DNA from 2 places in the Virgibacillus ainsalahensis genome. Region 2 is predicted to be linked to the other one. Evidence: a T-box and tRNA genes for the amino acid it is inferred to sense, from the RefSeq annotation. Region 2 holds a T-box; the other holds one or more tRNA genes.
What was found. The T-box of region 2 lies ahead of ileS (isoleucine--tRNA ligase). A T-box ahead of a tRNA ligase gene usually reads a tRNA of that ligase, here a tRNA-Ile.
Positions count from the first base shown of each region.

Region 1: it has a tRNA-Ile gene. The T-box ahead of ileS (isoleucine--tRNA ligase) is inferred to sense a tRNA for this amino acid. The anticodon was not compared.

Region 1 covers NZ_AP043943.1:3,346,571-3,349,993, reverse strand. The annotation lists rRNA gene ACZ427_RS16530 (16S ribosomal RNA) at 88-1,654, shown strand; tRNA gene ACZ427_RS16525 (tRNA-Ile) at 1,743-1,819, shown strand; tRNA gene ACZ427_RS16520 (tRNA-Ala) at 1,836-1,908, shown strand; rRNA gene ACZ427_RS16515 (23S ribosomal RNA) at 2,010-3,423, shown strand, end outside.
Region 2 covers NZ_AP043943.1:1,437,008-1,440,430, reverse strand. The annotation lists gene ileS (isoleucine--tRNA ligase) at 1-1,703, opposite strand, end outside; T-box leader at 1,814-2,046, opposite strand; gene ACZ427_RS06820 (DivIVA domain-containing protein) at 2,106-2,609, opposite strand; gene ACZ427_RS06815 (YlmH family RNA-binding protein) at 2,700-3,423, opposite strand, start outside.

The DNA of each region.
Region 1 (3,423 bases), 1.9 Mb from region 2:
CTGTTTTTCTTAAAACAAATCAGAAGTTAACGCTTCTGAGAAAAGCTAAGTATATAAGATTGATTGGTGTTAATCTTATTTCAAACTTTTTTGGAGAGTTTGATCTTGGCTCAGGACGAACGCTGGCGGCGTGCCTAATACATGCAAGTCGAGCGCGGGAAGCAAGCAATCACCCTTCGGGGTGTGCGCTTGTGGAACGAGCGGCGGACGGGTGAGTAACACGTGGGCAACCTACCTGTAAGACTGGGATAACTCGCGGAAACGCGAGCTAATACCGGATAACACTTTTACTCTCATGAGTGGAAGTTGAAAGGCGGCATTTATGCTGTCATTTACAGATGGGCCCGCGGCGCATTAGCTAGTTGGTGAGATAATGGCTCACCAAGGCGACGATGCGTAGCCGACCTGAGAGGGTGATCGGCCACACTGGGACTGAGACACGGCCCAGACTCCTACGGGAGGCAGCAGTAGGGAATCATCCGCAATGGACGAAAGTCTGACGGTGCAACGCCGCGTGAGTGATGAAGGTTTTCGGATCGTAAAACTCTGTTATTAGGGAAGAACAAGTGCCGTTCAAATAGGGCGGCACCTTGACGGTACCTAACCAGAAAGCCCCGGCTAACTACGTGCCAGCAGCCGCGGTAATACGTAGGGGGCAAGCGTTGTCCGGAATTATTGGGCGTAAAGCGCGCGCAGGCGGTCTTTTAAGTCTGATGTGAAAGCCCACGGCTTAACCGTGGAGGGTCATTGGAAACTGGAGGACTTGAGTACAGAAGAGGAGAGTGGAATTCCACGTGTAGCGGTGAAATGCGTAGAGATGTGGAGGAACACCAGTGGCGAAGGCGACTCTCTGGTCTGTAACTGACGCTGAGGTGCGAAAGCGTGGGGAGCGAACAGGATTAGATACCCTGGTAGTCCACGCCGTAAACGATGAGTGCTAGGTGTTAGGGGGTTTCCGCCCCTTAGTGCTGAAGTTAACGCATTAAGCACTCCGCCTGGGGAGTACGGCCGCAAGGCTGAAACTCAAAAGAATTGACGGGGGCCCGCACAAGCGGTGGAGCATGTGGTTTAATTCGAAGCAACGCGAAGAACCTTACCAGGTCTTGACATCCTCTGCTATCGGTAGAGATACCGAGTTCCCTTCGGGGACAGAGTGACAGGTGGTGCATGGTTGTCGTCAGCTCGTGTCGTGAGATGTTGGGTTAAGTCCCGCAACGAGCGCAACCCTTGAGATTAGTTGCCAGCATTTAGTTGGGCACTCTAATCTGACTGCCGGTGACAAACCGGAGGAAGGTGGGGATGACGTCAAATCATCATGCCCCTTATGACCTGGGCTACACACGTGCTACAATGGATGGAACAAAGGGCAGCGAAACCGCAAGGTCAAGCAAATCCCATAAAACCATTCTCAGTTCGGATTGCAGGCTGCAACTCGCCTGCATGAAGCCGGAATCGCTAGTAATCGCGGATCAGCATGCCGCGGTGAATACGTTCCCGGGCCTTGTACACACCGCCCGTCACACCACGAGAGTTGGTAACACCCGAAGTCGGTGAGGTAACCTTTTGGAGCCAGCCGCCGAAGGTGGGACCAATGATTGGGGTGAAGTCGTAACAAGGTAGCCGTATCGGAAGGTGCGGCTGGATCACCTCCTTTCTAAGGATATATTACGGAAACATACTCGGTTGTTTGGTTCAGTTTTGAGAGATTAATTTTTCTTACACAATATGACATAATAATAGATGGGCCTGTAGCTCAGCTGGTTAGAGCGCACGCCTGATAAGCGTGAGGTCGGTGGTTCGAGTCCACTCAGGCCCACCATCTATTTAAATTACACGGGGCCTTAGCTCAGCTGGGAGAGCGCCTGCCTTGCACGCAGGAGGTCAGCGGTTCGATCCCGCTAGGCTCCATTTTTGTACCTTGAAAACTAAATAAGAGTAACAACGACATCAATTTTTTTGAAATAAAGCGAAGGCGAATTTAAATTCGTACGCTTATTCACAGTAACGCTAGTTAAGTGAATAAGGGCGCACGGTGGATGCCTTGGCACTAGGAGCCGATGAAGGACGGGACTAACACCGATATGTCTCGGGGAGTTGTAAGTAAACTACGATCCGAGAATTTCCGAATGGGGAAACCCACTGTTCGTAATGGAACAGGACTTGTGTCTGAATACATAGGGCACAGGAGGCAGACCCGGGGAACTGAAACATCTCAGTACCCGGAGGAAGAGAAAGCAAACGCGATTTCCCAAGTAGCGGCGAGCGAAACGGAATCAGCCCAAACCAGAAAGCTTGCTTTCTGGGGTTGTAGGACACTCCACCAGGAGTTACAAAGAAATTCCTTAGACGAATGATCTGGAACGATCAGCCATAGCGGGTAAGAGCCCTGTAGTCGAAAGGGAATTTCCTCCGGAGTGGATCCTGAGTACGGCGGAACACGAGGAATTCCGTCGGAATCCGGGAGGACCATCTCCCAAGGCTAAATACTCCCTAGTGACCGATAGTGAACCAGTACCGTGAGGGAAAGGTGAAAAGCACCCCGGGAGGGGAGTGAAAGAGAACCTGAAACCGTGCGCTTACAAGTAGTCGAAGCCCGTTAATGGGTGACGGCGTACCTTTTGTAGAATGGACCGGCGAGTTACGATCGTATGCAAGGTTAAGTGGAAGACACGGAGCCGCAGCGAAAGCGAGTCTGAACAGGGCGAATGCAGTATGCGGTCGTAGACCCGAAACCGTGTGATCTACCCATGTCCAGGGTGAAGGTCAGGTAACACTGACTGGAGGCCCGAACCCACGTATGTTGAAAAATGCGGGGATGAGGTGTGGGTAGGGGTGAAATGCCAATCGAACACGGAGATAGCTGGTTCTCTCCGAAATAGCTTTAGGGCTAGCCTCAAGGAGATAGAGTACTGGAGGTAGAGCACTGATTGGACGAGGGGCCCTCACCGGGTTACCGAATTCAGTCAAACTCCGAATGCCAGCTACTTTACCTTGGGAGTCAGACTATGGGTGATAAGGTTCATAGTCGAGAGGGAAACAGCCCAGACCGCCAGCTAAGGTCCCAAAGTATACGTTAAGTGGAAAAGGATGTGGAGTTGCCCAGACAACCAGGATGTTGGCTTAGAAGCAGCCATCATTTAAAGAGTGCGTAATAGCTCACTGGTCGAGTGACTCTGCGCCGAAAATGTACCGGGGCTAAACGTATCACCGAAGCTGCGGATTGTTCTTTGAACAATGGTAGGAGAGCGTTCCAGGTGCCGTGAAGTCAGACCGTGAGGACTGGTGGAGCGCCTGGAAGTGAGAATGCCGGTATGAGTAGCGAAAAAAGAGTGAGAATCTCTTTCACCGAATGCCTAAGGTTTCCTGAGGAAGGCTCGTCCTCTCAGGGTTAGTCGGGACCTAAGCCGAGGCCGAAAGGCGTAG
Region 2 (3,423 bases):
GTAGAAATAGATGAATTGAACCATCCACGGTATTGGTCACTGCCTTCTAAATAAACATCAGCCGGGCGTCTATGGCCTTCCCTGTTCAATAGTACCGCTTCATGGGATGAACCTGAATCAAACCACACATCCATAATATCTGTTTCTTTTGTGAACTTTCCATTCGGGCTATGTTCTGAAGTAAATCCTTCAGGCAACAAGTCTTTAGCTTCTCGCTCAAACCAAACATTCGATCCATGCTCTTCAAAAAGTTTAGACACATGTGCAATTGTTTCATCCGTAATAATTGGAGTATTATCTTCTCCATAAAACACTGGAATTGGAACGCCCCATGTACGCTGCCTGGAAATACACCAATCTTCACGATCACGTACCATGTTATGGAGCCTTGTTTCTCCCCATGCCGGGTACCATTTAATACGGTTGATTTCATTCAAAATATCCTGACGGAAATCTTTAATGGATGCAAACCATTGAGAAGTTGCACGGAAAATGGTTGGTTTCTTAGTACGCCAATCATGTGGATAGGAGTGGGTAATAAATGTAAGTTTGAGCAGAGCCCCTACTTCTTCTAATTTTTCCGTTATATTTTTGTTGGCTTTATCATAAAATAACCCTTCAAATCCTGGTGCTTCATTCGTAAATACACCCTTATCATCAACAGGGGAGAGCGGTTCTATACCGTATGACTTGGCTACAACAAAGTCATCTTCCCCGTGCCCGGGAGCCGTATGAACACATCCTGTACCCGCATCTGTTGTTACATGTGTACCTAGCATTACGAGTGAGTCACGATCATAAAACGGATGTCTCGTAACAATTTTATCTGCTTCCTGTCCTTTAAAAGATTTTACGGTTTGTGGGTTCTCCCATTCCAATTCCTCAGAAACGGATTCCAGTAATGCTTGAGCTACTACATATTTTTCTTGATTTACTTCAACTACCACATATTCCAAATCCGGATGGAGACTTATACCGAGGTTGGCTGGAATTGTCCATGGAGTTGTCGTCCATACAATGAACTTCTCTCCGCCCTCAAGTAAACCTTTTCCATCTGTTACCTCAAGTGTTACATAAATGGAAGGTGAACGTTTATCATGATATTCTATTTCCGCCTCTGCTAAAGCTGATTCAGATGATGGGGACCAATAAACTGGCTTTAATCCTTTATAAATGTATCCCTTTTTAGCCATTTCACCAAATACCTTAATCTGAGCAGCTTCATAGTCCTTTGTCAGCGTTATATATGGATTATCCCAATCTCCGCGGACTCCCAACTGTTTAAATTGAGTCCGTTGATTGTCAACTTGACCCATTGCATATTCTGCACACATTTGTCTGAATTCAGCAATGTTCATTTCTTTTCGTTTTATTTTTTTATTTTTTGTCAATGCCGTTTCAATCGGCAAACCATGTGTATCCCACCCTGGAACATATGGTGCATGGTAACCGGTCATTGATTTATGGCGTACAATGATATCTTTTAATATTTTATTTAAAGCATGACCAATATGCAAATCTCCATTCGCATAAGGTGGTCCATCGTGCAGAACAAATAGTGGTCTCCCCTTTGTTCTTTCCTGAACTTTTTCATATATCTTGGTCTCTTCCCAATGTTCCTGTCTTTTCGGCTCTTTATTCGGTAAATTACCACGCATTGGAAATTTTGTTTTTGGCATTAATAACGTATCTTTATAATCCATTTACGCTTCCTCCTAATATTTTCTTCCTTCATAATTTCAGACTAAGGCGTATACCTATGGCTTGGCGAGAGCCATTTTTTCTAAAAATAAAAAACGAGTCTCTAAATCCCAAAAGGGACGAGAAGACTCGCGGTACCACCCTTATAAATTTAAAATCAAATACTGTTTTAAATTCACTCGATATTCGTAACGGGAATTAACCGTCCATTACTACTAGTGTTTCAGGTATTCATAATGGATACTCAAGAGTGATATTCTAAAAGCTTTACTGTATCAGGCTTCCACCATCTCCTGACTCGCTATGCAGCAACGACTTCTATACTTGCTCTATCATTGTAATTGTATATTTAGTTAAACGTTGTTTGTATGAATTATATGTAATATTTCAAAGAACGTCAAGGTCTATGATTTACTTTCAATTAATTCAAGTTCGTCACCCAAGTCTTCATCAAATAATTCTTCCCAATCCTCTGTATTGATCATTTCCAACTGGGCCTCTACAAGCATCTTTAAACGTGTCCGGAATACCTTCGCCTGTTTTTTAAGTTCTTCAACATCCATGGAGATACGTCGTGACTTATTTAATGCTTCATTAATAATCCGGTCTGCATTTTTTTCTGCTTCTTTAATAATCAGTTTAGATTCCTTTGTTGCACTGCCCTTCACTTCTTCAGCTGTCTCCTGGGCAACCAAAATGGATTTATTCAATGTTTCTTCAATATTATTAAAATGTCCCAATCTTTCATTCAATTGTTCAACCTTTTCCTTCAAGTCTTTATTGTCTCTGATGGCTGTTTCATAATCTTTAATGACCTGATCCAAAAATTCATTTACTTCATCTTCATCATAACCACGAAAACTTCTGGTGAATTCTTTGTTATGAATATCCAATGGTGTTAATGGCACATTGGCCACCTCCTCAGGGAAATTATAATCTTTCCAGTCTTTCACATAAATTCGACACAAATCATCTATTTCCTGCAAGATTAATGCATTTTATTTTAAAACAGCTGTTGTTACTTTCCACTTATCTTTTTTCGTACGACCATTTATTTTAACAAGCTTGCTTCTTCCTTTTCCCCGCAGTGAAAGCAAATCACCTTCCTGAAGCAGGACTTTCCCGTTATCCATCACCTTAAAATTCACTTTCACCATTTGTTTTGTAATATAATTGGCAGCTTCTTTTCTGGAGATGTTGTAAATTTCTTTTACCAGGGCATCCAGACGCAATGATGAAACTGTCTTATCTGATTCAATCCAATGCATTTTATTCTCTATAAAAGAAGAAAAAGGCTTTTTCTCCAGTTTGATTTTAGCTTTCTTAATGGATGTTAGATTTGTCAAAACATATGGAGCTATTTCATCAGCTACGACGATTTGTATGATTCCTTCACCGATAAAAATATCTCCAAGTTTCTTCCGTTTGATACCCAAAGATAAGAATGCACCCATAACATCACGATGCTTTAAAGTTATAAATTTGTCTGCAAAATCTGCCTGAAGTAATGTAATTTGAAAACTGTCCGTTGTAATTTCTTCATAGAAAGGAGCAACTATGACCCGGCTTCGCTCAACGTGAGTTCCCCCACCGTTATTATATATTTTCAACTCATCATTTTGAGTTCCAATTAACATATCTATAATCTGTTGTTCCCTCGGATCAAGAAAATCTGTCAATTTTGGCTGAAAGGATTGTTCTACTTGTTCCTTCCAGGATATA